Regions from separate parts of the Skermanella rosea genome, predicted to be linked through region 1. Evidence: predicted binding sites of a transcription regulator. Region 1 holds the regulator's gene; the other holds the start of a gene.

Evidence for each region. The regulator PhoB, encoded in region 1, activates phosphate uptake and scavenging genes when phosphate is short. The targets are predictions, from matches to a motif close to TNTCATAAAACTGTCA.
Region 2: the regulator PhoB is predicted to act here: its motif matches at 14,461-14,476, upstream of ugpB (sn-glycerol-3-phosphate ABC transporter substrate-binding protein UgpB).

The regions. Positions count from the first base shown of each region.
Region 1 is NZ_CP086111.1:6,073,335-6,088,982, reverse strand. It holds gene cysK (cysteine synthase A) at 1-220, shown strand, start outside; gene JL101_RS28525 (HesA/MoeB/ThiF family protein) at 508-1,323, shown strand; gene JL101_RS28520 (DsrE family protein) at 1,320-1,739, shown strand; gene JL101_RS28515 (GNAT family N-acetyltransferase) at 1,753-2,247, opposite strand; gene phoB (phosphate regulon transcriptional regulator PhoB) at 2,286-2,996, opposite strand; gene phoU (phosphate signaling complex protein PhoU) at 3,016-3,741, opposite strand; gene pstB (phosphate ABC transporter ATP-binding protein PstB) at 3,808-4,554, opposite strand; gene pstA (phosphate ABC transporter permease PstA) at 4,660-5,970, opposite strand; gene pstC (phosphate ABC transporter permease subunit PstC) at 5,963-7,345, opposite strand; gene JL101_RS28485 (PstS family phosphate ABC transporter substrate-binding protein) at 7,434-8,471, opposite strand; gene JL101_RS28480 (ATP-binding protein) at 8,631-10,091, opposite strand; gene JL101_RS28475 (NADP-dependent malic enzyme) at 10,249-12,522, opposite strand; gene JL101_RS28470 (hypothetical protein) at 12,772-13,029, shown strand; gene JL101_RS28465 (APC family permease) at 13,067-14,500, opposite strand; gene JL101_RS28460 (hypothetical protein) at 14,669-15,199, opposite strand; gene mutS (DNA mismatch repair protein MutS) at 15,314-15,648, shown strand, end outside.
Region 2 is NZ_CP086111.1:4,391,054-4,406,701, forward strand. It holds gene JL101_RS20530 (helix-turn-helix domain-containing protein) at 1-441, opposite strand, end outside; gene ptsP (phosphoenolpyruvate--protein phosphotransferase) at 557-2,809, opposite strand; gene JL101_RS20540 (NAD(P)H-dependent flavin oxidoreductase) at 2,951-4,054, opposite strand; gene JL101_RS20545 (aspartate kinase) at 4,154-5,389, opposite strand; gene ubiG (bifunctional 2-polyprenyl-6-hydroxyphenol methylase/3-demethylubiquinol 3-O-methyltransferase UbiG) at 5,649-6,458, shown strand; gene JL101_RS20555 (hypothetical protein) at 6,537-6,716, opposite strand; gene JL101_RS20560 (sensor histidine kinase) at 7,041-8,114, opposite strand; gene JL101_RS20565 (chemotaxis protein CheB) at 8,264-9,283, opposite strand; gene JL101_RS20570 (chemotaxis protein CheB) at 9,404-10,435, shown strand; gene JL101_RS20575 (CheR family methyltransferase) at 10,457-12,727, opposite strand; gene glpK (glycerol kinase GlpK) at 12,911-14,410, shown strand; gene ugpB (sn-glycerol-3-phosphate ABC transporter substrate-binding protein UgpB) at 14,539-15,648, shown strand, end outside.

The sequences.
Region 1 (15,648 bases):
CGACGAGGTGCTGCGCATTTCCAACCAGCGCGCCTTCGAGACCGCCCGCAAGGCGGCCCGGGTCGAGGGCCTGGCGGTCGGCATCTCGTCGGGCGCCGCGCTGGCGGCGGCGATCGAGGTCGGCCAGCGGCCGGAGAACGAGGGCAAGCTGATCGTCGTGATCATCCCGTCGTTCGCCGAGCGTTACCTGTCGACCGCCCTGTTCGAGGGGCTGGAGTAAGGCAGAAGTCGGGTTTCTTCCAGGAGGAAGTTCGCGCGTGGATGGCCGGATCAAGTCCGGCCATGACGGAAAAGGGAGCCTTCGCCTGCCTCCCGTGCTTGGGAGGCCTTGGCATGTGGGTCCGGTGACGGGCGGGTCCGGCTGGCTCCTTTTTCGTCATGCGCGGGCTTGACCCGCGCATCCACGCGCAAACTGACGGGAAGAAGTCCGGCCAGGATGAAACGGAAGTGTTCCCTTCCCGCTGGAGACCGGCGGGCGGAAACTAGCAAACACCAGGTCAGCACCTTATGGATTTTACCGACGCGCAGGTCGAGCGCTACGCCCGCCACATCATCCTGCCGGAGGTCGGCGGCATCGGGCAGGAGGTGCTGCTGAAGTCGCGGGTACTGGTGGTAGGGGCCGGCGGGCTGGGATCGCCGCTCCTGCTCTATCTCGCGGCGGCGGGGGTGGGTGTCCTCGGGGTGATCGACCCCGATGTGGTCGACCTGTCCAACCTGCAGCGCCAGATCATCCACGACACCGCCGCGATCGGGACGCCCAAGGTGGAGAGCGCAAAGGCGCGGCTGGAAGCCATCAACCCGGACGTCCGGCTCGAAATCCACCGGGAGCGGCTGACCGCGGCCAACGCCATGGGGCTGATCGCCGACTACGACGTGGTGGCCGACGGAACCGACAATTTCGCCGCCCGGTACCTGCTGGCGGACGCCTGCCATCTCGGCGGCCGGACGCTGGTATCGGCGGCTATGCTGCGGTTCGACGGGCAGATCTCCACCTTCAAATCCTATCTGGGCGGTCCCAACCCCTGCTACCGCTGCATCTTCCGCGAACCGCCGCCGCGCGGGCTGGTGCCGAGCTGCGCCGAGGGCGGCGTGCTGGGCGCGCTGGCCGGCGCCGTCGGCTCGATCCAGGCGATCGAGGTCCTGAAGGAGCTGCTCGGCGTCGGGGACAGCCTGTCGGGGCAGTTGCTGATGTACGACGCGCTCCACACCAGCTTCCACAAGGTCCGGGTCCAGCCCGATCCGGAGTGCCCGCTGTGCGGGCACCATCCGACCATCACGGACCTGTCCGGGCACCCGTCCGGGCCTGAGGGAGCCCTGCCATGAGCGGGGCTTCGACGCTGTCGCTGGTGGTGTTCTCCGGCGGGTTCGACCGGGTCCACTACGCGCTGGTGATGGCGAGCGCCGCGGCGGCGACCAACCGCAAGGCCACCCTGTTCTTCACCGGACGGGCGGTCCTGGCGCTGAAGGCCGGCGGCGGCTGGCGCGGGCTGGACCCTGCCGACGACGGCTCGTCGCCGGAGGAGCGCAACGCCCATTTCGGCCGCAGCGGCCTCGCCGAGTTCGAGGAACTGCTGGAGGCCTGCGTCGCCCTGGGCGTCACGGTGATGGTCTGCGAGATGGCGCTGAAGGCGATCGGCCTGGACGCGTCCGCCCTGCGCGACGACGTGCCGGTGGTGACCGGCGGCGTCGTCACGCTGCTGAACGGGGCGCCCGGCGACGGCAACATGCTGTTCGTCTGACTCCGCCGGCCGGTTACCGGCGGCGCCACTCTTCCCGGGTGATTTCCCAGATCCCGGCGGGGAAGCGGCCGGAGACGAAATCCCTGTCATGGGTTCCGACCAGCCGCATGCCGTCGCGCTCCGACAGCCGGCGGGAGCGCAGGTTGATCTCGGCCTTCTGGACCCTGAGGACGGGCCGGCCGAGGGCTTCGAACCAGAAATGGATGGCGGCGGCGCTTGCCTCCGTCATCAGGCCCCGCCCCTGCCAGGCGGGGTCGAGCCAGAGCCCGCGGTTGTCGTCGGGCTTGTCCATCAGGCTGATGACGCCGATCAGCCGGTCCGGATCCGGCCGGGGCCTGATGGACCAGTGCCATTCCGTTCCCCGCTCCATGGCGGGAAGCGCCACGTCCCGGATGTAGGACAGGGCGCCGTCGGCCGGATAGGGCCACGGGACATGGCCGGCGAGGAACCGCACGATCTCCCACCGGGGAAAGACGTCCTGGACCGCGCCGGCGTCGGAAAGCTCCAGCGGGCGCAGGACCAGCCGGGGTGTCTCCAGGACCGGGATCAGGCGCCGCCGCCCTTCACGTCGAGCGCGTAGCCCGCCGAGCGGACGGTGCGGATCAGGTCGTTGTCGTTTTCCTCGTTCAGCGCCTTGCGCAGCCGGCGGATATGCACGTCGACGGTGCGGGGCTCCACATAGACGTCGTGTCCCCAGACCAGGTCGAGCAGCTGCTCGCGCGAGAAAACCCGGCCGGGATGCTGCATGAAATGGCGCAGCAGGCGGAATTCGGTCGGCCCCAGGTGGATGTCGCGGCCCTGGCGGCGCACCCGGTGGGCCGCGAGGTCCATCACCACGTCGTTGAACCGCAGCAGCTCCTCCGCCAGGCCGGGGCTGGCGCGGCGGAGGACGGCGCGCATCCGGGCGACCAGCTCGGTCGGAGAGAAGGGCTTGGCGATATAGTCGTCGGCCCCGGAATTGAGGCCGCGGACCTTGTCCGCCTCCTCGCCGCGGGCGGTCAGCATGATGATCGGGATGTCGCGGGTCTTGGGATTGCGCCGCATCTGGCGGCACACCTCGAGGCCGGACATCAGCGGCAGCATCCAGTCCAGCAGGACGATGTTGGGCGTCTGCTCGGCGGCGAGGAGCAGGGCCTCCTCGCCGTCGCCCGCGGAGAGGGTGCGGAAGCTTTCCTTCTCCAGATTGTACTTGAGGAGCGTTACGAGGTCCGCCTCGTCCTCGACGATGAGGACGAGGGGTTTCAGCGCCGAATTCATGGGATGCCTTGTTCCAATACTAGCCCTGCGATTCCGTCCCGGGGGTGACGACAGCATAGCTGCTTTCGTCGCCCTTGGGGCGTTCCGTCGTCAGCGGATGGCCGATCACCAGGAAATGGATCGTCTCGGCGATGTTGGTCGCGTGGTCGCCGATCCGCTCCAGGTTCTTCGCGATGAACAGCAGGTGCGTGCAGGGGGTGATGTTGCGCGGGTCTTCCATCATGTAGGTCAGCACTTCGCGGAACAGGCTGGTGTAGAGGTCGTCCAGCTCCTCGTCGCGGCGGCGCGCGGCGACCGCCTTCTCCACGTCGCGCTCGATGAAGGCGTCGAGCACGTCCTTCATGATCTCCTGGACCAGCCGGCCCATCCGGGGGATCGCCGCGGCCGGGCGGACCGGCGGCACCTGGGCCAGGGCGATCGACCGCTTGGCGATGTTGGCGGCGTAGTCGCCGATCCGCTCCAGGTCGGCGGCGATCTTCAGGGCCGACACGATCTCGCGCAGGTCGGACGCCATGGGCTGGCGCAGCGCCAGCAGGCGCAGGGTCTCCGCGTCGACGTCCCGCTCGTAGCCGTCGACCCGGAGGTCGGACTGCATCACCTGGGCCGCGATGGTCGTGTCGCGGCGGACCACGGCCTGCACGGCCGCCTCCACCTGGGCCTCGGCGACGCCGCCCATCTGCGTGATCAGATTCGCCAGCCGCTGCAGTTCCTGCGCGAACGACTTGACGATGTGCTCGTTGCTCATGCGCCGCTTCCCTGAATTGCCCGATTATCCCGAATGACGTCCCGCCGATCAAGCCGGCGGGCCGGATCAGCCGTAGCGGCCGGTGATGTAGCCCTGGGTCCGCTCGTCGCGGGGATTGGTGAAGATCTCCTCGGTGTCGCCCACCTCGACCATGTCGCCCAGGTGGAAGAACGCCGTCCGCTGGGAGACGCGGGCCGCCTGCTGCATGTTGTGGGTGACGATCACGATGGTGTAGTTCTCCCGCAGCTCGTCGATCAGCTCCTCCACATGGGCGGTCGCGATCGGGTCGAGGGCCGAGCACGGCTCGTCCATCAGGATCACCTCGGGGCTGACCGCGATGGCGCGGGCGATGCAGAGGCGCTGCTGCTGGCCGCCGGACAGGCCGGTGCCCGGTTCCTTCAGGCGGTCCTTCACCTCGTTCCACAGGCCGGCGCGCTGCAGGCTCTTGGCGACGATCTCGTCCATCTCCTCCCGCCGGCTGGCGAGGCCGTGGATGCGGGGACCGTAGGCGATGTTGTCGTAGATCGACTTGGGAAACGGGTTGGGCTTCTGGAACACCATGCCGACCCGGGCGCGGAGCTGGACCGGGTCGATCTCGCGGTCGTATATGTCCTGGCCGTCCAGCGTGATCAGGCCCTCGATGCGGGCGATGCCGATCGTGTCGTTCATGCGGTTGAGGCAGCGCAGGAACGTGGACTTGCCGCAGCCCGACGGGCCGATCAGCGCGGTGACCTGCCGTTCCGGGATCGCCAGGTCGATGCCCTTCAGCGCCTGCTTGGCGCCGTAGTACACCTTGACCTGCTTGGCATCCATCTTGTTCGCGGCGCCGGCCAGGATGCCGGCGGCGGAGCGCGCCTCGACGCCGGGGATGGCGCTGGTTCCGGTCTGTGTTCGGCCGATTTGTGTATGGGCGGTCATTTACCAACGCCTTTCAAAGTGCTTGCGCAGGACGACGGCGATCGCGTTCATCGCGATCAGGAAGGCCAGGAGGACCATGATCGCGGCGGAAGTGCGCTCGACGAAGCCGCGTTCCGGGCTGTCGGCCCACATGAAGATCTGCACCGGCAGCACCGTCGCGGCGTCGCCGAAGCCCGAGGGGGTGTCCACGATGAAGGCGATCATGCCGATCATCAGGAGCGGCGCCGTCTCGCCGAGCGCGTGGGCCATGCCGATGATGACGCCGGTCAGGATGCCGGGCATCGCGAGCGGCAGCACGTGGTGGGTCACCACCTGGAGCGGCGAGGCGCCGACGCCCAGCGCCGCCTCCCGGATCGACGGCGGAACCGCCTTCAGCGCCGCGCGGCCGGCGATGATGATGGTCGGCAGCGTCATCAGCGCCAGCACGATGCCGCCGACCACCGGGGCCGACCGGGGCATGTTGAAGACGTTGAGGAACACCGCGAGGCCGAGCAGGCCGAACACGATCGAGGGCACCGCCGCGAGGTTGTTGATGTTGACCTCGATCAGGTCGGTCAGCTTGTTCTTCGGCGCGAACTCCTCCAGGTAGACCGCGGCGGAGATGCCGATCGGGATCGCGAGGCCGAGCGTCACCATCAGAGTCAGCAGCGAGCCGACCAATCCCGCCTTCAGGCCCGCCAGCTCAGGGTCGCGGCTGTCGCCGTTGAGGAAGAGCCGCCAGTTGAAGCCGTTCACGATGTTGCCGTTGGCGACCAGCTTGTCGATCCAGGCGATCTGCTGGTCGGTCACCTTGCGGTCGGTCTCCGGCACACGACGGTCGATGTTGCCCTTGAGGAGCTGGTCATAGTCGCTCGCCAGGGCCAGGTTCACGGACTTGCGGGTCCCGATCAGGGACGGGTCGTCCATGACCATCTGGCGCAGCTCGAACGCGGCGCCGTTGCTGATCATGGCGGTCAGCCGGCGCCGGTCTGTCCTGGACTCCACCTCGGGGAAGACCGCCAGCAGCGCGTTGCGCGCCAGGGCCGCGTAGTTGGCGTTGGACAGGGTGTCCGGGTCGCGGGTTCCCTGCGGGTCGATCTCGGCCGGGTCGAAATAGACCTCCAGCGCCAAGTCGTGCTGGGCGAAGGCGGTGTAACCCTGGGCCACGATGCTGGCGAGCAGGACCGCCAGCATGGCCAGCGCCACGCCGATCGCGGCCATGCCGTACATCTTGAAGCGCCGCTCGGCGGCGTAGCGCTTCTTCAGCCGGGCGGCGAAGTCGTCGGTCTGGTACGGCGCGGCCGCCCGGGGTGTGCTGATGATGTCAGTCATATTTTTCCCGATACTTCTGCACCACCCGGAGGGCGATGATGTTCAGGCCGAGGGTGACGGTGAACAGCACGAGGCCGAGGCCGAAGGCCGAAAGGGTCTTGGCGCTGTCGAACTCCTGGTCGCCGACCAGCAGGGTGGCGATCTGGACGGTGACTGTGCTGACCGCGTCCAACGGGTTGGCCGACAGATTGGCGGCGAGACCGGCGGCCATCACGACGATCATGGTCTCGCCGATCGCGCGGCTGACCGCCAGCAGGACGCCGCCGACGATGCCGGGAAGCGCCGCCGGAAGCACCACCTGCCGGATCGTCTCCGACTTGGTGGCGCCGAGCCCGTAGGAGCCGTCGCGCAGGGACTGGGGCACCGCGTTGATGATGTCGTCCGACAGCGAGCTGACGAAGGGAATGATCATGACGCCCATCACGACGCCGGCGGCGAGCGCCGACTCCGAGCTGACGCCGAGCCCGAAGCTCTGGCCCACGTCGCGCACGAAGGGCGCCATGGTCAGGGCGGCGAAGAAGCCGTAGACCACCGTCGGGATGCCGGCCAGGATCTCCAGGACGGGCTTGACCGTGCCGCGCACCTTGGCCGGCGCGTATTCCGACATGTAGATGGCGCTCATCAGGCCCAGCGGCACCGCGACCACCATGGCGATCGAGGCGATCAGCAGGGTGCCGGTGAACAGCGGCACGGCGCCGAACGACCCGTCGGACGCCACCTGGTCGGCGCGGATCGCGGTCTGCGGGCTCCAATGGAGGCCGAACAGGAACTCGGCCGGGGGCACCTTGGTGAAGAACCGGATCGCCTCGAACAGCAGCGACAGGACGATGCCGACCGTGGTCAGGATCGCCACCAGCGAGCACAGGATCAGGAAGATATTGACGACCTTCTCGACCAGGTTGCGAGCGCGCAGGCCGGGTTCGATCCGCTGCCGGGCGTAGTAGAGGCCGGCGCAGGCGACGGCCAGCATGACGACGGCGAGGGCGCCGTTGCCGATCTCCCGGAGGCCCTTGTAGTGCTCCGCCGCCGCCAGCAGGGCCGGGTCGGGCACGCGGCTGGTGATGTTGCCGTAGGCCAAGTTGTGGATGTCGACCATGATCAGGTTGATTTCCTGCGGCGACAATCCCGCCATGGCGGCCGGCAGGCTGGAGCGGACCATGCCGTCCACGATCGACCCTTCGAGGCCGGTCCACAGGGCGAACAGCATCAGGGCCGGCAGGCCGACCCACAGGGCGACGTAGAGGCCGTAATAGGACGGCACGGAGTGCAGCCTGGAAAGCTTGCCGCCGGCCGTGACGACCGCCCGGGACTTGCCGAGCTGGAATCCCACAAACGCCAGCACGGCGAGAACCGCTAGGAAGAGTGATACTGACATCGGGACCCGTCGGGATTTGAGGGCGACTGTCTGCCGGAAACTCCCCGGCTGCCGGCGCGGAAGGCGCCGGCAGCCGGGGAGCGGACGATTACATCGTGACCGGGGTCAGGTTCAGGATGCCGGTCCGGACCTTCTCGCGCTTGGCCTTGGGCAGCGGGATCAGGCCCTTGGCCTCCAGGTAGCCGTCCTCGCCGAACGCCTTCTCGCTGGTGTACTCGGCCAAGAACTCGCGGACGCCGGGGATGACGTCCACGTGCTGGTTCTTGACATACACGTACATGGAGCGGGCGACCGGGTACTTGGCGTCCGCGATGTTGTCCAGCTCGGGTGCCACGCCGTTGATCCTGGCGCCCTGCAGCTTGTCCATGTTCTGGTCGAGGAAGCTGTAGCCGAAGATGCCGTACGCGTCCTTGTTGGCGACCAGCTTCTGGACGATCAGGTTGTCGTTCTCACCGGCTTCCACATAGGCGCCGTCCTCGCGGACCTGCTCGCAGACCGCCTTCTTCTGGTCGGCCGGCAGGGCCTTGACTTCCGGGAACTGGTTGCAGCCGACGTCCATCACCAGCTCGACGAAGGCGTCGCGGGTGCCCGAGGTCGGGGGCGGGCCGAGCACCTCGATCTCCTTGTTGGGCAGGGACGGGTCGATCTGGTTCCAGGTCTTGTAGGGGTTGGCGACGACCTTGCCGTCCACCACGACCTGCTTGGCGAGCGCCTGCCAGAGCTGCTTGATGGTGTAGTCGGTGTTCGTCGCGGCCTTGGAGTTGGCGAAGACGATGCCGTCGAAGCCCACTTCCAGCTCGCTGACGGTGGTGACGCCGTTGGCGGCGCAGCTTTCCAGTTCCGTCTTCTTGATGCGGCGGGACGCGTTGGTCAGGTCCGGGTGCTGGACGCCGACGCCGGCGCAGAACTGCTTGATGCCGCCGCCGGTGCCGGTGGACTCGACGACCGGGGTCTTGAACTTGCCGGTCCGGCCGAAGGTCTCCGCGACCGCGCTGGTGAAGGGGAACACCGTGGACGAGCCGACGACGCGGATCTGGTCGCGGCCCTGGGCCTGGGCGCCACCCGTCAGCGCGACGGTCGAAGCGAGGGCGGCGAGCGCCGCCACGGCGAGCTTCTTGTTGATCACGATCTAATCCTCCAGCCAATTCGCCAAAATACGGACCAAAAGCCCTGTTTTCCCGCAGCACCTGAGTACCTGCGGCTTCGGCGCGGACCTTAACGGCGATCGGCGATACAATTACTACGGTGGAATGACAGTTTGATGACACCCGCGACCGGGAGGCGACTATGCCGCGGAGCCGCCTGCCCTGCGGGTATCGGCGGCCTTTTCCTCGGCCGCGACCGGGAGGAAAACCGTGAAGGTGCTGCCCTTTCCCACATCGCTCTCGATCGTCAGGCGGCCGCGGTGGCGGTTGACGATGTGCTTGACGATCGCGAGGCCGAGGCCGGTGCCGCCGAGCTGCCGGCTGCGCGCGGGGTCCACCCGGTAGAACCGTTCGGTCAGGCGCGGCAGGTGCATGCGGGCGATGCCCTCGCCGCAATCGGACACGGAGGCCGAGACCATGGGCGCCGCGCGCCGGCCCCCGGCGGGAAGCGGCACCACGGCGCTCGCCGGCCCGCCCCCGCCGGGCTCGACCAGCGCCAGGGCGATCCGCACCTCGGTGCCGTCGCGGGTGTACTTGACCGCGTTGTCGATCAGGTTCTGCAGGACCTGGGCGAGCTGGTCCTCGTCGCCGGTGACCGGGGGCAGCCGGTCCGGCAGGTCCAGGTGCAGCCGGATGCGGCGTGCTGCGGCCTTCAGCTCCAGCGCCGCGACGGCGCCGCGGGCGAGGCGCCCCAGGTCGGCCCGGCCGGTGGGTGCCGTGTGCTCGTCCAGCTCGATCCTGGACAGGGAGAGCAGGTCGTTGACCAGCCGCGACATGCGGCCGGACTGGTCGTGCATGATGCCCAGGAAGCGGTCGCGCGCTTCGGCGTCGTCGCGCGCCGGGCCGCGCAGGGTCTCGATGAAGCCCAGCAGGGTGGCGAGCGGCGTGCGCAGCTCGTGGCTGGCATTGGCCACGAAGTCGGCGCGCATCTGCTCCGACCGCTTGATCGCGGTGATGTCGTGCAGGGTCAGGATGATGATGGTGGACCCGTCGCGGCGGAACGGCTTGACCCGCGCCTCGAACACCCGCTCCACCGGAACCGGCAGGGTGAACTCGACCATGCGCGAGGCGCCGCCGGCCAGCACGGCGTCGACCGCGCCCAGCAGGTGCGGGTTGCGGAGCGTCGCCGCCAGGTCGCGGTCGGCCATGCGGTCGCCGAACAGGCCGCGCGCCGCCATGTTGGCCAGCGTCACCCGCCGGTCCGACGCGATCAGGATCAGCGGGTCGTGGAGCGCCTCGAGGATCTGCTCGTTGGCTTCGAGCCCGGCGCGCAACCGTTCGCCACGCTCCAGCCACTCGCCGTGGGTCCTGGAGGCCGACGCCGCGAGCAGGCGGGCGGTCGGTGAAAGTCCTTCGGGCATGGGGACGGCGCCCCCGGCCTCCCCCAGGGACTGGAGATACGTGGCGACGTCGGCGGCGTCGCGCCGGTAGACGCGCGTCGCCAGCGCCGCCGCCGCGACCGCGGACAGCAACCCCACCGCGGCGGCGCCCCAGGTGATGGCGCCCACCGCGGCGAGCCCCAGCAGGACGATGCCGAGCGCCAGCACCAGGGGTCCGCCGAGAAGGAGCGGTATCGTCGTCGGGACTACCGGTGAGGGCATGATGGCACGGGGCGGGCGGGGCGCAAGCAATGAACGGTCGTTACTAGACCACACATTACACCGTTTCATGCCCGCAGGGACATGCGTCACAAAAGATTAATCTCCGGGCAAGATAAGGACCCCTCCCGCGTGGGAGGGGCCCGGTCCCGGAAACCGGTCACCACTGCAGCGAGTCGTGCGCCGCCAGCGCCGCCGCGTTGACGATGTCCGACACGGACGCGCCCATCTGGACAACCTGCGCCGGCTTGTCCAGGCCTATCAGCAGCGGGCCGACCAACTGGCCGCCGCCCATCTTCTGCAGCAGCTTGGCCCCGATGTTGGCCGCGTGCAGCGCCGGCATGACCAGCACGTTGGCGGGACCCGACAGGCGGCAGAACGGGTAGAGCCGCTTCATCAGGTCGTGGTCGAGCGCCACGTCGGCCGACATCTCGCCGTCGTACTCGAAGTCGATCCGCCGCTGGTCGAGCAGCGCCACCGCGTCCCGCACATGCTCGGCACGCCCGCGCATGTACTGGCCGAAATTGGAGAAGGACAGGAACGCGACTCGGGGTTCGTGGCCCATCTGGCGCGCCTTGGCCGCGGTCTGGACCGCGATCTCCGCCAATTCCTCGGTGGTCGGCAGCTCGTTCACCGTGGTGTCGGCGATGAAGACGGTGCGCTTCCGGGTCACCACCACCGACACGCCGAACACGCGCTGGCCGGCCCGGGGGTCGATCACCAGGGTGATGTCCTTGTAGCAGGTCGCGAAGCTTCGGGTCAGGCCGGTCACCATGGCGTCGGCGTCGCCCTGGGCGACCATCAGCGCCGCGAAGACGTTGCGGTCCTGGTTGACCATCCGCTGGCAGTCGCGGTGCAGCGTGCCCCGGCGCTGGAGCCGGCGGTAGAGGTAGTCGGTATAGCGCCGGTTGGCGTCGGACAGGCGGGCATTGTGGATCTCCAGCCCGGTCTGCTCCGGCGACAGGCCCAGCGCCACGACCTGGTCGCGGATCACCTCCTCGCGGCCGATCAGGATCGGCGTGCCGTAGCCGGCGGCGCGGTAGGCCAGGGCGGCGCGGATCGCCCGCTCCTCCTCGCCCTCGGCGAAGACGACGCGCCGGGGGTTGGCCTTGACCTTCTCGAAGATCAGCTGGAGGCTGTCGGCGGTCGGGTCGAGCCGGGTGCGCAGCCCGTTGCGGTAGCCGGTCATGTCGATGATCGGCTTGCGCGCGACGCCGCTCTCCATCGCGGCCTGGGCCACCGCCGGCGGGATCGTCACGATCAGGCGCGGGTCGAACGGCACCGGGATGATGTATTCCGAGCCGTAGCGCAGCCGGCGGCCGGAATAGGCCGCGTCCACCTCGTCCGGCACGTCCTCGCGCGCGAGCGCCGCGATGGCGCGGGCGGCGGCGATCTTCATCGCGTCGTTGATGGTCGAGGCGCGCACGTCGAGCGCCCCGCGGAAGATGTAGGGGAAGCCCAGGACGTTGTTGATCTGGTTGGGATAGTCGGACCGGCCGGTCGCGATGATCGCGTCGGACCGCACCGCGCGCACCTCCTCCGGGGTGATCTCCGGGTCGGGGTTGGCCAGCGCGAAGATCAGCGGCTTGGCGGCCATGGACCTGACCATGTCCTGGGTGACGGCGCCCTTGGCCGACAGCCCCAGGAACACGTCGGCGCCTTCCAGCGCCTCGGCCAGGGTCCGCGCCTCGGTCCTGACCGCGTGCGCCGACTTCCACTGGTTCATGCTGTTGGTGCGGCCCTGGTAGATCACGCCCTTGGTGTCGCACAGGATCGCGCTGTCATGGGGCAGGCCCATGGACTTGAACAGCTCGACGCAGGCGATCGCGGCGGCACCGGCGCCGTTGATCACCATCTTGATGTCTTCGATCCGGCGGCCGGTCAGGTGCAGCGCGTTGATCAGGCCGGCGGCGGCGATGATCGCGGTGCCGTGCTGGTCGTCGTGGAAGACGGGGATGTCCATCACCTCGCGCAGGCGCTGCTCGATGATGAAGCAGTCCGGCGCCTTGATGTCCTCCAGGTTGATGCCGCCGAACGACGGCCCCAGGAAGCGCACGCAGTTGATGAACTCGTCCACGTCGGAGGTGTCCACCTCCAGGTCGATGCCGTCGACGTCGGCGAAGCGCTTGAACAGGACGGCCTTGCCCTCCATCACCGGCTTCGACGCCAGCGCGCCCAGGTCGCCCAGCCCCAGCACCGCGGTGCCGTTGGAGATCACCGCGACGATGTTGCCCTTGGCCGTGTAGTCGTAGGCGGTCGAAGGATCTTCCTGGATGCGCAGGCACGGCACGGCGACGCCCGGCGAATATGCCAGCGACAGGTCGCGCTGGGTGGTCAGCGGCTTGGTCGGGGCGATCTCGAGCTTACCGGGGCGGCCGCTGGAGTGAAGCAGGAGAGCTTCCTCCTCGGTCACGCGCTTGTCTTGGTCGGACATACGTTTCCTCATGGACGGCCAGCGGCCGGCGCAGGGACTGGGCCGCGGGCGATCGTGGTGGCGGCCGGATCTTCCCCTGTCACCCATGACGAAAGGCAGGGGGAGGTAGGCCTGTTATCTTGTGGTGAACGGTATCATAGTGAAATCGCTCCGCAAGACGGTTGTAATCGCATGACTGGATTGCCCGGGGCGGCGATTAACCGTTAGTTGGTTAAGCATCTTCGGGACAGGCCGCGGCAAGGAGAAACAATGATCCGGAATGCGTTTTCCCCGGCAGCGGCGGCCCTGCTGATCCTCGGCGGCTGCTCGGGCAGCGACAATGCGACGCGGTGGGAGCCCACCCGAAGCGCCCAATCCGTCGCCGAGAGCGAATGCGCCGAGCAGGTCGACGTCAAGATGCAGCTGCGGGGCTATCCGCGCCGTCCCAGCCCGGAGACCCCGCAATTCTCCTATCGCCGGGAGATCTTCGCCAAATGCATGCGCGACAAGGGATACCGGGAGGAATGAGGGCGGGCGGAATAGGGGCGGGAAGAACGGGCCGCCCTCATTCCGCGGGCTCCGCCTGCGCCGCCGCGGCCAGGTCGTCCTCCTCCACGTGCCGGGGTCGCATCAGGGCGTAGAGGCCCAGGATGCCGGCCAGGATGGCGCCCGCGATCAGCGGTGCCTGCCAGTCCCCGGTGGCGAAGCGGTTGACCAGCAGGGCCGCGCAGACCATGGCGCCCAGGGCCGGCACGAAGATCGGCACCTCGAAGCCCCCCGCGGGTTCGCCGGGCCGGAGCTTCAGGATCACCAGGGCGCCGTTGACGATCGAGAACACCAGCAGCAGCAGGAGCACGGTCGCCGAGGCGAGTTGGGTGATGTCGCCCAGCAGGGCCAGGCCGGTGATCATCGCCAGCAGGACCAGCACCGCCATGTGGGGCGTCCGGCGCGTCCGGTGGACCCGGCGCAGGACGCGCGGCAGCAGCCCCTGCTGGGCCATGCCATAGGCAAGCCTGGAGGCGGTTACGTAGTTGAGCAGCGCCGTGTTGGTGACGGCGAAGACGGTGATGCCGAGGAAGGCCACCGGCGGGAACCAGGGCGCCGCCCGCGCCACCACCTCGGTCAGCGGCCCCGCGGCGCTGGACAGGTCGCGCCACGGCACGACCGAGACGGCGGTGATCGAGACCGCGATATAGATCAGCGTCGCCGCGACCATGGCCAGCATGATGCCCCAGGGCAGGACCTTGCGGGGGTTCTTGACCTCCTCCGCGACGTTGATGGAGTCCTCGAACCCGATGAAGGAGAAGAAGGTCAGGACCGCCCCCTGCATCACCAGAAGCGCCGTGATGCCGCCGACGCCGCCCGATGACCCGCCGGTCGCCCCACTGGCCGCATCTGACGGCGGCGGCGTTTCCAGCAGGTCGACCGAGCCCCAGTAGCTGAACCCGACCGCGATGACCAGGATCAGGCCGAACGCCTCGACCGTGGTGCACACGACGTTGAGCCACATGCATTCGCGGATGCCGCGGAAGACGATGCCGGCCAGCACCAGCAGGAAGCCCAGGGCCAGCACGGTCACGGGCACGCCCTCCAGCATGCCGAGCTGCTGCAGGTTCTCCGCGACGACCCTCGACTGGGTCGCGACCGAGGTCAGGCCGGAGCACATCACCGCCAGCCCGACCACGTAGGTCAGCATCGCCTGGCGGTAGGCCCGCTGGGTGACGTAGGCGGCCCCGGCGGCCTTCGGATAGCGGCTCGCGATCGAGGCGTAGGACAGGCCGGTCAGCAGCGCCGCGACCATGCTGACCAGGAAGGCCAGCCAGATCGCGTTGCCCATCTGCCCGGCCGCCTTGCCGATCAGGCCGTAGATGCCGGCGCCCAGCATGCTGCCCAGCGCGTAGAAGGCCATCTGGGTCATGCCGATGGAGCGCTGGAGCGGCGGCCCGTCCGCTCCCCCCGTGTCGCCGGCCCTATCGGACGGTGTCTCCGCTTCGCGCATGACCTTGACCTCGCCGTGGCTGGATCGAGTGACGCCTCCGGGGAGCCGGGGCCGTCATGGATCCTTCAACAACGAAGAAGAAGAATCGGCGCGAGAGGGGAAGGAACGCAGAAGCGGTGAAGTACCCTCCGATAAAAAGCGGCAGCCGGGGCGATCGGGCGATGCCGGTCAATTGTCGCCGGCGCCGGATTCCGCCGCCTTTTCACGCTCCGCCACATGGACGTTGCGCCCGCCCGCTCCCGTCAGGGCGTCGCGCGCGCGCCGCTCCTTCTCCGGGTCGTCATCGACGCAGACCCACAGGATCACGCCGCCAGCTTCCAGCGCGCGGGCGAAATCGTCGGTCTCCGGGTGGGCGGTCACCTCGTCCAGGTATTCCTTGACCGCGGCGCCGCCGACTCCGGCAGCCACCAACGCCGCGATCGGGCCGGCGATCGGGCCGCCGACGATCGCGATCAGGCCGGCGGTGGTCAGCGGGAAGGCGTAGTTGAGATCGCCCAGGAGCGCGGTCAGCGCCTCGTCCCGCGGCATGGCCGGCCGGCCCGCGACGTCGATCGACTCGTGGCTGGACAGGACGCTGAGGTCGGTGCGGTCGAAGCCGGCCCGCATCAGGGCCACCACGGCCCGGTCGAAATCGGGGCGGTTCTCGAACAGGGCCACCATCTCGCGCACCCGTCTGGTATTGGCGTTGTTCCTGGCCATGATGGTGCATTCCCCCGTGTACGTGCCTATTTCATAGTCCTTGAGCCCAGTCTAGCCCCGGCGCAGCCGCGTGCCTAGGCCATGGTGCGCCCGGCGTGCTAGGGTGGCGCCGCCATGAGAGCGCCAGAGAAGAAACCCTCCGAGAACACCCTTTCCGACAGCGATCCGGTTGCCGTGCCCGACACAACGCTTGCCTCCCCCGCCGCCCCGTCCGCCTCGACTCCGATGATGGCGCAGTACCTGGAGATCAAGCAGGCCCATCCCGGCTGCCTGCTGTTCTACCGGATGGGCGACTTCTACGAGCTGTTCTTCGACGACGCGGTCGCCGCGGCGGCGACGCTCGACATCACCCTGACCCGGCGCGGCCAGCACAACGGCGAGGACATCCCGATGTGCGGGGTGCCGGTCCACAGCCACGAGAACTACCTGCTGCGCCTGATCCGCCACGG
Region 2 (15,648 bases), 1.7 Mb from region 1:
CCAGCCGCCATAGGCGGCGCCGGCCAGCAGCACCGCGACCAGCAGCAGCGCTCCGCCGGGGATGCGGCCTTCCGGGACCGGCTTGGGCAGGTAGAGCTCGGGCTTGGCGGTCAGCGCGCCCGAACTTTCCTCCTTGAAACGGCGCAGCACCATCTGGGGATCGAGCCCGAGATGCTCCGCATAGGTGCGCAGGAAACCGGACACATAGGTTGCGCCGGGCAGATCGTTGAACCGCCCCTCCTCGATCGCCTCCAGATAGGCGAAGCGGATGCGCAGGGCCACTGCGACCTCCTGGAGGTCGTAGCCGAGCGAGAGGCGGCGGCTGCGCAGCACGTCGCCGACCCGGGGTTCGTCGGAACCCTGGAACACGCGGGGCGCGGATCCCTGCCCGCTCCGGCCTTCCTCGACGATGTGGAGTTTCCTAGGTCTGGTGTCGCCCATACCGTCAGCCGTCTTCCCGCACTGGGTCCATGATCAGGCGGCAGGCGAAGTCACGCAAACCGCCCCGTCACTGTCGCCGAAGTTGTAACAAACTTTCCGAGCGGAATGCAATGAATTAGATCATGACACCATGATCTATCGCAAATGAACGAAGCTTTTCCCGCAGGCTGTGATCGCGCACAGGATAGAGGGTTTCTATATACTCGCGTAATTGCGATACGTTCAGGCTGCGCAGCATCGTCTTGACCGGGCCGACCGCCGGCGGCGACATGGACAGGCTGCGGAATCCGACGCCGAGCAGGGCCATGGCGTCGAGCGGCCGGCCGGCCATTTCGCCGCACACGCTGATCGGAACGCCGGCGCCTTCGCACAGGCAGACGAGATGGCGGAACATGGTCAGCATCGGCGGCGACAGCGGGTCGTACCGGGTATTGATCCGCGGATTGCCCCGGTCGGCCGCGAACATGTACTGCATCAGGTCGTTCGACCCGACCGAGATGAAGTCCAGCCGGGGCAGCAGCGCCGGCAGGTGCCAGACCAGGGCGGGAACCTCCAGCATCGCCCCGACCAGCACGCGGGCCGGCGGAACGCCGCCGCGCCTGACCAGCCGGTCCAGTTCCAGATCCAGCACGGCGCGGGCGTCCTCGAACTCGGCGCATTCGCTGATCATCGGGAACATGACCCGCAGGTCCCGGCCGCCCGAGGCGCGCAGCAGCGCCCGAAGCTGCTGGCGCAGCATGGCGGGACGGTCCAGCCCGATGCGGATGGCGCGCCAGCCCAGGGCCGGGTTCTCCTGCTCCTGGTCGGCGAAATAGGGCAGGCTCTTGTCGCCGCCGACGTCGAGCGTGCGGAACACGATCGGCCGGTCGCCGGTCAGTTCCAGGACCCGCCCATACAATTCGGTCTGGGCTTCCACACCGGGATATTCCGACCGGATCATGAAGGGGATCTCGGTCCGGTAGAGCCCGACCCCGTCGGCGCCGGTATCGTCCAGGTGCTGCAGGTCGATCAGCAGCCCGCAATTCAGGTTGACCGAGACCTCCACGCCGTCCAGCGATACCGCAGGCTGGTTGATCGTCTCGGCATAGAGGCGCTTGCGCTGAGCGCGCACCGTCATGCTGTTGTGGAAGGCGTCCTGGATGTCCTCGGCCGGGCGGACCAGCACCTGGGCGTTGTCGCCGTCCACGATCAGCTGGTCCAGCGGCTCGATCCGGGTCAGAACGTCGGTGCATTGCCCGACCACCGGGATGTCGAGCGCCCGGGCGACGATCGCCACGTGGCTGGACGCCGATCCCTCCTCCAGCACCAGCGCCCTGAGCCGGCGCCGGTCGTAGTCGAGCAGCTCGGCCGGCCCCATCGAGCGGGCCACCAGCACGACGTCGTCCGGCAGGTTGGCCGACGCCAGCGACTCCTTTCCCGCCAGGTGCTGGAGCAGCCGGTTGGTCAGGTCGTCCAGGTCGAGCAGCCGCTCCCGGAAATAGGGGTCGTGCATCTGGCTCATGCGCGCGCGGGTGTCGTTCTGCACCCGCTGGACCGCCGCCTCGGCGGTCAGGCCGTTCCGGATCGCCTCGCGGATGCGCGACAGCCAGCCGCGGTCCTCGGCGAACATCCGGTAGGTCTCCAGGATGTCGTGGTGCTCGCCGCCCTCGACGCTGGAGACGCGCAGCAGGTCGTCGAGCGCGGTATGCATCCCCTCCAGCGCCTTGCGGAACCGCTCGATCTCCACGTCGGGATCCTCGGCCACCATCTGCCGGATGGTCAGCTGCGGACGGTGCAGCACCGCCAGCCCCATTGCGAGCCCGCGGTTCAGGCTGACGCCGTCGAACCGGGTCGGCAGCAGGGCCGCGTCGGCGACCGCCGAAATCTCCTGCTGGCTGACCAGTTCGCCGCCGGCGGTCAGTTCCGCCACCACCATCGCGATGGTCTGGAGGGTCTCGACCTCCTCCTCGAAATAGACGCGCTTGTCCTTGTGCTGGATCACCAGCACGCCGCGCACCCGCCCGCCGCGCAGGATCGGCACGCCCATCAGCGACAGGAAAGCCTCCTCCCCGGTTTCGGGACGGTAGGCGAAATTGGGATGGGACGGCGCGTTGGCCAGCGCCACCGGCCGGGCATGGGCGGCGATGTCGCCCACCAGCCCCTCCCCGACCCGCAGCCGGGTCTTATGGACGGCCGACTGGTTCAGGCCGACCGTGGCGAACAGTTCCAGGATGTCGCCGGCGCGCATGACGTAGCAGGAGCAGACATCCGCTCCCATCTCCGCCCCGATCAGCGTGACGATCTTGTCCAGCCTGTGCTGCGCCGAGCCGGAACCGGCCATCACGTCGCGCAGCCGCGCCAACAGGCGCCGAGACGTTATACCGGGCATGGTCGCTCCCTGTTCCGTCCCGTAAGTTCCGTGGTCCCGGGTCCTGTCGCCCTGAGTTCCACTGTCCATGGCGTCGCCCATGGACCGGCCCGATCCCGGTGCATCCCGCGCCGGGGTTCCCTGCCCCGGAGCGTCAGTCATCTATTCCGCCGCCCCGGGTATGACGTCTCGCCTCTCCGGTTTCCCGAAGGCACCGGAGCGCGCCTCCAGCGCGCGGAGGGCCTGCTCGACCAGCTCCCGCAGGATCTCCGCGGCCGGCTGCTCGCGGGTGACCATGCCGACGCTCTGGCCCGCCATCAGGGAGCCGTTCTCCACGTCGCCCTCGATCACCGCGCGCCGGAGCGCGCCGGCCCAGAAATGCTCGATCTCGAGCTGGGCTTCCTTCTGGCTCACCTCGCCCCGGTTGAACCGCTCGATCACCTCCGCCTGGAAGGCCTGGAACCGGCGGGTCCCCTCGTTGGTCAGGGCGCGGACGGGGATCACCGGGAAACGCGGGTCGATCTGCACGGACGGCACGGCGTCGCGCGCCGCGGCGTTGATGAAGGCCTGCTTGTAGCGCGGATGGGCGACCGACTCCGTGGCGCAGACGAAGCGCGTGCCGAGCTGGACCCCGGCCGCTCCCATTTCCAGGTAGGACAGGATGGCCTCGCCCCGGCCGATGCCGCCGGCGACGAAGACCGGCACGTCGCTGACCACCGGCAGGACCTCCTGCGCCAGCACCGACGTGGACACCGGCCCGATATGGCCGCCCGCCTCCATCCCCTCGATCATGATGGCGTCGGCGCCGCTCTTGACCAGCTTGCGGGCGATCGAGGCGGCGGGCGCGAAGCACACCACCTTGGCTCCGCGCTCCTTGATCCGCCGGATCGAGGCAGACGACGGCAGCCCGCCGGCCAGCACCACGTGCCCGACCCGGTGGTCGGCGCAGACATCGATCAGCTCGTCCAGGCGCGGGTGCAGGGTGATCAGGTTGACGCCGAAGGGCCGGCCGGTCAGCGCCCTGGTCCCCTGGATCTCGGCATCGAGCTGCTCCGGCCCCATGGAGCCGGACGCGATCACGCCGAAGGCCCCGCCGTTGGAGATCGCGGCCACCAGGTGCCGTTCCGAGACCCAGGTCATGGCGCCGCCCAGCACCGCGAGATCGGTGCCCAGGAAGGCCCGTCCCCGGCTCCACAGGCGGTCGAGTCGGGCGCGCGCGGCGCGCGTCGGGTCTTCGGCCGGCATCGGGGCTGGAGCTTGGGTCATGGCAGGGCCTTCATCGGGCTCACCCTCTCACGGTCGGCGGCACAGGTTGGCAGCTCGGGTCGGCGGGACCAGATCGGGGGCCAAGGTCGGGCGCGCGGGTCAGGCGGCGTCCAGCCCGTAGGCGGTATGGAGCGCGCGGAGCGCCAGCTCGGTGTATTCCTCCGCGATCAGGACGCTGACCTTGATCTCCGACGTCGAGATCACCTGGATGTTGATGCCCTTCTCGGCCAGCGACTTGAACATGCGCTGGGCGACGCCGGCATGGCTGCGCATCCCGACGCCGATCACCGACACCTTGACGACGTTGCTGTCGGCCAGCAGGCGGCGGTACTGCAGCTCGCCCTTGGCGGCCTCCAGCACGTTGCGGGCCCGCTCCAGGTCGCCCTTCGACACCGTGAAGGTGATGTCGGTGCTGGCGCCGTCCTCCGACACGTTCTGCACGATCATGTCGACGTTGACCGACGAGTCGGCCAGCGGGCCGAACAGGCCGGCGGCGACGCCGGGGCGGTCGGCCACGCCGATCAGGGTGATCTTCGCTTCGTCGCGGCTGTAGGCGATGCCGCTGACCAGTTCCTGTTCCACGATTTCGTCCTCGTCCACAACCAGAGTACCGGGCAGCTCGCTGCCCGCCGCCTTTTCGAAGCTGGAAAGCACCTGCACCCGCACGCCGTGCTTCATGGCCATCTCGACCGAGCGGGTCTGGAGCACCTTGGCGCCCAGCGACGCCATTTCCAGCATTTCCTCGTAGGTGATCTTGGACAGCTTGCGCGCCTTCGACACGATGCGCGGGTCGGTCGTGTAGACGCCGTCCACGTCCGTGTAGATGTCGCAGCGGTCGGCCTTCAGCGCCGCGGCCAGCGCCACCGCCGAGGTGTCGGAGCCGCCGCGGCCCAGGGTGGCGATCCGGCCGTTCGGCGACACGCCCTGGAAGCCCGCGACCACGGCGACCTCGCCGGTCGACAGCCGGCGCTCCAGCTCCCCGGTCTCGATCGAGCAGATGCGCGCCTTGGCATGCACGTCGTCGGTCCGGATCGGGATCTGCCAGCCCTGCCAGGATCGCGCGGGAATGCCCAGTTCCTGCAATGCCAGGGCGGTCAGGCCGCTGGTCACCTGCTCGCCCGAGGCGACGACGGCGTCGTACTCCCGCGCGTCGTGCAGCGGGCTGATGCCGGCGCAGTATTCCACCAGCTTGTTGGTGACGCCCGACATGGCCGAGACGACGACCGCGACCTGATGGCCGGCGTCGACTTCCGCCTTAACCTTGCGCGCCACATTCTTGATGCGGTCGATGTCGCCGACCGATGTGCCGCCGAATTTCAAAACGATCCGCGCCATTGCCTTGAAGCCCCACCACCTGACCAGTCTGCCCGCTGCCCGGCGGCCCTGCCCCAGTTCAAAACGGATCTGATGATCACGCATCCGGACCGATCCGCCGGGATCGATCGGGGACCGGTTTGATCGGGTACCGGCGAACAGGCGGTTCCATTGCCGCAGCAAGGCGGGGTATCCATACTATCTCGGGGGAAGCGAAGCAAGCTTGCCCCGACTGACTTCCAGTCGCATCCGGCAGCAACCGGCACCCAGGAACATACCCATGTCTGCCACAAGCACCGCCTCAGCAACTTCCCGCGTCTCCGCCTCCGCAGCAGCGCCTTCCGGCGGCACGGTCGATGCCGGGGAGATCGCCCGTTTCAGCGCCATCGCGGCGCAGTGGTGGGACCCGCGCGGCAAGTTCAAGCCGCTGCACAAGTACAACCCCATCCGAATCGGCTATATCCGCGACGCGGTATGCGCCCGGTTCGGCCGCGACCCCGCCGCTCCACGGCCCCTCGAAGGACTGCGCTTCGTCGATATCGGGTGCGGCGGCGGCCTGCTGGCCGAACCGCTCGCCCGGCTGGGCGCCGAGGTGGTCGGCATCGACGCGGCCGAGCGGAACGTGAAGGTGGCGGCGCTCCACGCCGAGGAATCCGGCGTGAGCGTCGATTACCGCCACACGACGGCGGAGGACCTGGCCGAGTCCGGGGAACGGTTCGACGTGGTGCTGGCGCTGGAGGTGGTCGAGCACGTGGCCGACGTGCCGCTGTTCCTGCGTTCCCTCTGCACCCTGATGAAGCCGGGCGGGGATCCGGGAAGCATGCTGTTCCTTGCGACCATCAACCGCACGCCGAAGTCCTTCGCGCTGGCGATCGTCGGGGCCGAATACGTGCTCCGCTGGCTCCCCCGCGGCACGCATGACTGGCGCAAGTTCCTGAAGCCCTCGGAACTGGCGGCGGGACTGCGCCCCCATGGGGTCAAGGTGCGCGACATCACCGGCGTGGTCTATAACCCGCTGCGGGACGAGTTCTCGATCAGCCGGCGCGATCTGGACACCAACTACATGCTGTGGGCCGGCGCCGACGCATAGCCTGGGGAACCCGCGGCACCAAAAGCAAAGGCCTCGGAAGATCCGAGGCCTTGCTATGGTCCGGCGGTTCGCCAGGAACTATCCAAGCGCAACCCTCCGCTCAAGTTTACGACTCTGCAGCGACTGCATGCCCTTCAGTTCATCGAGACGTTCGAGGAGCTTGGCGTTGGCCGGGCGTTCGCCGGCAGGATTGGGGTGGTTCTGAAACAGCGTGGTAATCCGCTGCCCACTTGCCACCATTTCTTCAAGAGTCAGCATCCCACCTCTCTCGATATCCGCACGATTTCCTGACGGAGGCCACGGCTGTCCGGCACGGTACTTGCCAATCAACCTGAATGTGATGTTAAAGATATTTTGTCTTCCCTTTATCGTCATGCCCGGACTTGATCCGGGTATCTCCCTGCACGGCGACGCTGATGAAGCCTGCAAGCGATGACCGGGCCAAGCCCGGTCATGACGATGAACGGAGGAACGCTCCACCAAAAAAGCACCCTCTGATTGAGGCGGCAATCACCGTGCCGAATAGCCGTGGGCGCGGGCCGCCTGTAGGCGACAACCATTTTACGCCAACCAGATGCCGGATCATGGCGTCATGGGCAGGGGCAGCTTCAGGGTGAAGCGGGTGCCGTCCTGCCGGGCGACGTCCAGGCGGCCCCCGACCTGTTCGGCCATCGCCTTCACCACCTGCAAGCCCAGGCCACTGCCACGATACCAGTCGAAATCCGGGGGCAGGCCGCAGCCGTCGTCGGCGACCGTGAGTTCCACTCCGCCTCCGGCGGAGCGGCGGAAACATACCCGGACGCTGCCGGCCTCGTCGGCGAAGGCATGGCGGAAGGCGTTGGTGACCAGTTCGGCGGTTATCAGCGCCAGCGGAACCGCGAGGTCCGTCGGAACCTCGATGGCATCGGCCTCGACCTCCAGCCTCCGCCGGCGGCCATCCACGCCCAGGGTCTCGCCGAGGAAGGTGCAGATCTCGTCCAGGTACTCGTGGAAGGCGACGCCTTCGGCACTGTTGCGGGCATAGAGCATGCTGTGGACCTGGGCGATCGCCTGGATGCGCATCACCGCGGTCTGCAGGGCCTGCCGGGTGGCGGCATCGGCGGCACTGCGCGCCTGGATCCGAAGCAGGCTCATGACCATCTGCAGGCTGTTCTTGACCCGATGGTCCACCTCGCGGATCAGCAGGTCCTTGCGGCCGATCAGGGCGTCACGCTCGGCCACGGCGAGGTTCAGGCTGGCGGTCCGCTCCGCCACCTGCTTTTCCAGCGTCTCGTTGGCCAGCCGCAAGGCGGCATTGGCGTTTTCCAGCTCTTCCGCGGTGACCTGAAGCTCCTCCAGGGAAACCTGCAGTTCCTCGTTCAGGATCGATATCTCGCCCTCCAGCCCTGTCTGGGGGCGCCGAGCGTTCCGGCCGACCGACACCTGGGCTTCCAGATAACGCGCGTGGCTCTGTGCCAACAGATGGCGCAGATGGGCATTGTCGTTGATCAATTCCCTCCGCTCAGCCTGCAGCGAGGAATTCTCTTCGGCCAGGGCATCGAGACGCCTCGTCATGTCTTCGAGCGCGGTCTGGAGCTGTTCGTTTTCCTGACCGGTCGCCGCTTGGCGATGGCGTAGTTCCACCAGCTCGTCGGACTGCTGCCGAGGTCCATTCATGATCCGTCACCGAATTCAATTTAGCAATCTAGCCTAAGAAATATTTACATCCATGGCAATCAAGTCGGGCACGATTGCCGCAGAAGCTGAATTTTCTGCCGGATGAGATGAAATTTATTAGAACATACCGAATTTCCCCGCCAGGATCTTCAGATGCCAGCCTCTTCGGCACTGGGCGCCCTGATCCAGCCCTGCTCGAGAAAGCGCTGCAGCGCTTTCGCTTTTTCCTCTGCTTCCGCCCTTGCCTCGTCCCAGCGTCGCGAGGAAAGGTTATGCCCATTGTCCAGTGCCATTTCGGCCATCCGCCGACACAGCGCGGCACGCTCGTTCAAGGTTCGCAATGCGATCTCGAACGACTGCTCAAGCTTCTCGACCTGGCCGGCATCCATGTCGGCGATCGCGAAACGATGACCGATGTGGCAGGTATAGTAAGGCAACTGCCCGACCATTGTTTCCTTCAACGAGCCGCCGCAACCCGGGCAGGTCAGTGAAACCGGCTGCCCTATTTCGTATCTGCCTGTCACCTCGTCATCCTTTTCTGGTGCTTGCATGCTCTCGCCGTGCTCCTGCATACCTTCCGGAGCCTTGGCCTGGCCTGTGCCCGACAGGCGGACGACGAGTTCGGGGATATCCCCGACCGGCATGCAATGGTCGGCCCCAACATAGCGCAACGCATTGCTCGGCATGCCAGGATATTCAGCCTCATCCGGGTCCTGCACCACGGTGACGCCGCCGCACCGCTTGATCGCGCTGAAGCCGGCGGTGCCGTCGCTCAAGGTTCCGGACAGGATGATCCCGACGACCCGCGGGCCATAGGCTTCGGCGGCCGATCGGAACAGCGGATCGACCGCCGGGCGGGTCCGGTTTTCCCGCGGGCCACGCGTCAGCCGCATGTGTCCGGGTTCGAGGAGGAGATGGTGATCCGGAGGCGCCACATGGATGTGCCCGTTGCGGATCTCTCCGCCGTCGATGGCTTCGGCGACCGGCAGCGGACTCGACGAATTCAGGATCCGCGACGCGGCGCTGCGCCGCGCGCCGATATGCAGGACGATGAACACGGCTGCGGCAAGGTCCTGCGGCAAGCCACCGACGAAAATCTGGAGCGCCCTGAGGCCGCCGGCCGAGGCCCCCACGACGATGATGTCTCGACACTTCATGACATTCGACAACAGGCGAGGACGCCATCCATGGCGACGCGGCGTGAGGAATATGGGAGTATGGGCGTCGTGGCCCGACAGTCCAAACCCGCAAGGGCGTGCCGAGACATGCACGCATCGAGGTGATATCGCATGGAACAGGCCCACAGGCGGGACATCGTCGTCATCGCGGCGTCGGCCGGCGGCGTGAGCGCCTTGCAGATCCTGTGCGCAGGTCTGCCGAAGGATCTCGGGAGCGCCATCTTCATCGTCCAGCATGTCAGCCCCGGCGCCAAGAGCATGCTGCCCGCGATCCTGGGCCGTACCGCGTCCCTGCCGGTGCTCCATCCGGCGGAAGGAGACGCGATCCGGTCCGGCCACATCTACGTCGCGCCGCCCGACCGGCATCTCCTGGTCAGGCAAGGCTATCTGCTGGTCAGGAGGGGACCGAAGGAGAACAGGACGCGGCCGGCCGCGGACCCGCTGTTCCGCTCGGCGGCGGCGGCCTACGGCTCGCGGGTCGTGGGACTGGTGCTGACCGGCACCCTTGACGACGGAACGGCCGGGCTGCTGGCGGTGAAGCGCTGCGGCGGCATCGCCGCGGTCCAGGATCCGGACGATGCCGCCTGGCCCGACATGCCGCGCCATGCCATGCAGAAGGTCGCGGTCGACCACTGCCTTCCCCTGGAGCGGCTGGCGGATCTCATTCGCCGGCTGTCCCTGGAACCCGCCGGACCGCAGCCGCCGATACCGGCCGACATCGAGCTGGAAGCCCGCATCGCCGAGCAGGAAATGATCGCCATGATCGAAGAGACGAGTGACAACTCCATATCGGGCCGCCCCGCCCTGATCACCTGCCCGGACTGCGGCGGGGCGATGATGGAAGTGATGGACGGCCCCCTGCTCCGGTTCCGCTGCCATATCGGCCACGCATACAGCCCTGCGACGCTGGCCGAGGCGCAGGGCGAAGCGTTCGAGCAGGCCCTCGGGATGGCGCTCCGCACCCACCACGAACGCATCAAGCTGTTCGAGCGGATGGCGGAGAACGCCACGGCGCAGGGCCAGCATCACGCGGCCGCGAAATGGACGACGGCGGCGGAGGAGGCCCGGGGCCATGTCGACGTGCTGCGGACCGTCCTGTCCAACCAGTCGCCCGCCGGCGCAGTCACGCCTGAAGCGGACTGACGCTCCGGCCGGCTGATCCGCTCAGGGCATTCCGCCCTGCTCCCGGGCACCGTCGGCCAGTTCGAGCTGCTGGCGCTCCGTCGTGTCGTGGACGATGGCGATCAGGATGGGCGGATCCTCGTCGTGCAGGTACTGCATGCAGATCTCGGCCGGATAGGGGCCGCGGTGCCGCGCATCGAGAACGGTCTCGAAGACGACCTCCTCGCTCTCCTTGGAGATCAGCGGCGCCAGCAGCTCGCGCAGCCTCTTGCTGGAAACCTCGGGCATCAGTTCCGTCAGGGCCATCTGCTTGAGCTGGTCCAGCGGATAGCCCAGCTTCCGCTCGGCGCCTCTGTTCACCAGCTGGAAGTGGAGGGTATCGGGCGACAGGATATAGACCTCGTTCAGCGATTCGCCGATGATGCGGCCGAGATACAGGTTGAAATCCTGCGTGCGGCGGAGATCGGTGACGTCGTCGATCAGCAGGACGAGGCCGCGAAGATCATTGGTGCCATACGCCAGGGGCAGTATCCGGAAACGGCAATCCAGCGTGCGGCCACGCCGATCGATCGCCTTGAACTCGATCGACTCCACTGCCTCGCGCTGGTCCAGGACCTGCCGCATCTCGGCGTTCAGCTTGAACAGGGGCAGCCCGATGTCGAGGCTGCCCAGGCGCTGGCCGATGACCTCCTCGCTCCGCAGGCCCCAGGTGTTCTCGTTCCAGCGGTTCCAGGATTTCACCCTCAGGTCGCAGTCGAGGACGATGATCCCGTTGTCCATGCTGCGCAGGACCGCTTCGGAATAGAGCCGGTATTCGGCCGTCTCCTCGGACTGGCGGCGCATCTCCTCGTTGGTGGTCTCCAACTCCTCGTTGGTCGAGCGCAGTTCCTCGTTGGTGGTCTCCAGCTCCTCGTTGGTCGACTGGAGCTCCTCGTTGGTGGTCTCCAGCTCCTCGTTGGTCGACTGAAGCTCCTCGTTGGTGGTCTCCAGTTCCTCGTTGGACGATTGCAGCTCCTCGACCGTGGTCTCCAGCGTTTCCTGGGTCACCTCCAGCTCCCGCTGGAGCAGGCGGGCCCGCGTGGTGTCATTGAACCCGAGCAGGGTCGCCATGAGCTGCCCGTCCTCGCCATGGATCGGAGAAATGTCGATCGTCAGCCAGATCGGATCCGCCGGCGGGCGGTGATAATTCTGATTGTCCAGCCGCAAGGAGCGGTTCGTGATCTGTACCTCGTCGATGCGGCTGCGCAGTTCGGTCGGGCGATAGGATATGGCGAGATCCTGGAAGGGTTTGCCGATATCCCCCGGCCCGATATCGAGCAGGCGCCGGGCCATGGTGTTGGCGAGCAGGACGTGGCCCTGGGGGCTGACCGCCAGGTAGGCCGTGGCGCTGCAGTCCACGATCGCTTCCAGCAGGCGGTTCTGGTTGACCTTGCGCACCGGGTTGTTCTCCGTCGTGACGGCCAGGCTTCCGCCGAGGCTGCGCTGCCATTCCTGGCCGACCTTCTTGAAGATCCGGCTCTTTAGATTGACCGATTCGAACAGCTTGGACCGGGCGAGCTGGGTTTCGGCCTTGCCGAGGAACAGGAAGCCGCCGGTGTTCAGCGCGTAATGCAGCCTGGGCAGGACGGCGGCCTGGGTCTTGGTATCCAGATAAATCAGCAGGTTGCGGCAGATCAGCAGGTCCACGCGGGAAATCGGGGCATCATGCACGATGTTGTGGCGCCCGAAGATGACGCACTTCCGCAACTCGCGATGGAAGACATAGTGGTTGCTGGAGCGTTCGAAATACTTGTCGAGCAGAGCAGGCGGCACGCCCTCGACATCGCGCGGGACATATGTGGCGAGCCGCGCCGTCCGCAGCGCATCCTCATCCAGGTCGTTGGCATAGATCTTCACGGACCGGCAGAAATTCTCGATGCCCAGCGCTTCGGCGAACAGCATGGCCGCCGAATAGGGCTCTTGTCCGGAGGCGCAACCGACGCTCCAGATCCGGATCGGGTGCTTGTCCTTCCTGCGCTCGATGATCTGCGGAACGACCTCCTCCTGCAGCACCCTCCAGGAGTCCGGATCGCGGAAGAAGGACGTCACGTTGATCAGCACGGTGCTGAGGAGGTTCGAGACTTCCTTGGGGTCGCTGTCGATCAGCGCGCGGTAGGTCGCGTAGTCCGGACACTCGACCTCGGCCATCCGCTGCTGGATCCGCCGTTGAAGGCTGGTCCGCTTGTATCCGCGGAAGTCGACCTGGCGCATCTCCTGCAGGTGATGGATCAGGTCTTCCAGTTCAGGGTTCGAGGGCTTCTCGTCAACCATCATGGCCTCGGCGGTGGCAGGGGCGCGGATACTAGCGCAAGGGTTTCCAATGGCCAAATCGGCTTGCGTCCGCAAAACCAGCCGGCGTTCACGCGCCATTGACACTTCGGAGCGCGGTCATCCACAGTCGGCTTCAGCGAAGGTGGAGAATGGACCACCAATAACAACAATCGACGGGGGGATATAATGGCGCAAAAGGCGGTGCATGTGCTCGCCATCGACCAGGGCACCACTTCGACCCGGGCGATCGTGTTCGACAGCGCAGGGCTGCCGGTCGCCACGGCGCAGCGCGAGCTTCGCCAGTTCTATCCCTATGACGGCTGGGTCGAGCACGACCTGGAGGATATCTGGCGCGACACCACGGTGGTCTGCCGCGCTGCGCTGGAGGAGGCGGGCCTGACCGCGGACGGCATCTCGGCGATCGGCATCACCAACCAGCGCGAGACGACGGCCCTGTGGGACCGGGCGACCGGCGAGGGCCTGCACAACGCGATCGTCTGGCAGGACCGCCGCACGGCGGAGACCTGCCGCCGGCTCCACGCCGACGGCGTCGAGGCGCTGGTGGCGGAGCGCACGGGCCTGCTGATCGATCCCTATTTCTCCGCGACCAAGCTGGGCTGGCTGCTCGACCACGTGCCCGGCGCCCGCGCGCGGGCAGAACGCGGCGAGCTGTGCTTCGGCACCATCGACAGTTTCCTGCTGTTCCGCCTGACCGGCGGAGCCGTCCACGCGACCGACGCCAGCAACGCCTCGCGCACCTTGCTGTTCGACATCCACACCCAGGACTGGGACGACGAGTTGCTGCGCCTGTTCGGCGTTCCTCGGGCGTTGCTGCCGCGCGTGCTCGACAACAGCGCCGACTTCGGCATGGCGGAAGCCGACTTCATCGGGGCTCCCGTGCCGATCACCGGGATGGCCGGCGACCAGCAGGCGGCCACCGTCGGGCAGGCCTGCTTCGAGCCGGGCATGATCAAGAGCACCTACGGCACCGGCTGCTTCGCCCTGCTGAACGTGGGCGACAAGCCGGTGCGCTCGACCAACCGGCTGCTGACCACGACGGCCTACCGGTTGGAGGGCAAGCCCGCCTACGCGGTGGAGGGCTCGATCTTCGTGGCCGGGGCCGCGGTGCAGTGGCTTCGCGACGGCATCAGGGTGATCGCCGACGCCGCGGCCTCGGAACGGCACGCCAACGACCTGCCCGATACCCAGGGCGTTTACATGGTGCCGGCCTTCACCGGGCTGGGAGCGCCCTACTGGGACCCCGACGCCCGCGGCGCCCTGATCGGGCTGACGCGGGACACCGGCATCAGCCATATCGTCCGGGCGGCGCTGGAGGCGGTCTGCTACCAGACCCGCGACCTGATGGAATGCATGGCGGCCGACGGCGGCACCCGGCCCAGCGCGCTCCGCGTGGACGGCGGCATGGTGCGGAACGACTGGCTGATGCAGTTCCTGGCCGACATCCTGGAACTGCCGGTGGAACGCCCGATCGTGACCGAGACGACGGCGCTGGGAGCGGCATACCTCGCGGGCCTGCGTACGGGAGTGTACGCCTCCCTCGACAGCGTCGCCGCCGCCTGGCAGCGGGAAAGGCTGTTCGAGCCCGCCATGCCGCCGGCCGACCGCACGCGCCTGTACGACGGATGGCGGCGGGCGGTCCGCCGCGTGCGCAGCGATCTGGCGTAACCCTGAAAAGAAGTTTAGAATGCGTCTCAACCGGCGGATGGTCATCGAAGCTTAATCGAACCGTCACGGCGGAGACATAGCGGAGGGCTAACCATTTGGCCCATCGTGAAAATCGGGAGACGAGACAAATGCAGCGCATCCACGCGACGATCGCCGTTTCGGCGTTCGCCCTTCTTGCCATGACGGTCGCCGGCACGGCCCCCGCGCACGCCCAGACCGAGATCCAGTGGTGGCACGCCATGTCGGGCGCCAACAACGAGACGGTCGAGAACCTCGCGAAGGAATTCAACGCCACGCAGAGCGAGTACAAGGTCGTCCCCGTCTACAAGGGGACCTATCCGGAGACCCTGAACGCCGGCATCGCGGCCTTCCGCGCCCGGCAGCCGCCCCACATCATCCAGGTGTTCGACGTCGGCACCGGCGTGATGATGGGTGCGCGCAGCGCGATCAAGCCGGTCGCCGAGGTGATGAAGGAAGGCGGCGAGAGCTTCGACAAGTCCAAATACCTGGCGGGCATCGTCTCGTACTATAGCGCCGCCGACGGCACCATGCTGTCCTTCCCGTTCAACAGCTCGTCGCCGATCCTGTACTACAACAAGGCGAGCTTCCGGAAGGCCGGCCTCGACCCCGAGGCGCCGCCCAAGACCTGGCCGGAAGTTTTCGAGGCGGCCAAGAAGATCAAGGCTTCGGGCCAGTCCTGCGGCATGACCACGACCTGGCCGACCTGGATCCACCTGGAGAACTTCAGCGCCTGGAACAACCTGCCCTACGCCACCGACCAGAACGGCCTGACCAGCCTGACGCCGGAACTGAAGATCAACGGCCCGCTCAACATCCGGCACTTCTCGACCCTGGCGGAGCTTCAGAAGGACGGCACCTTCCAGTACGGCGGCCGCACGTCGGAGGCAAAGGCCAAGTTCCTGAACGGCGAATGCGCCATGCTGCCGGAATCGTCGGGCGGCATCGGCGACATGGTCAAGGCCGGCCTGGATTTCGGCACCGGCAACCTGCCCTATTATCCGGAAGCGGCGGGAGCCCCGCAGAACACCGTTCCCGGGGGCGCGTCCCTGTGGGTCTTCGCCGGCAAGCCGGCCGCCGACTACAAGGGCGTCGCCCAGTTCTTCACCTACCTGTCGAAGACGGAAGTCCAGTCCAGGCTGCACCAGGTGTCGGGCTACCTGCCGGCCACCATGGCCGCCTATGAGGCGACCAAGAAGGAAGGGTTCTACGAGAAGAAC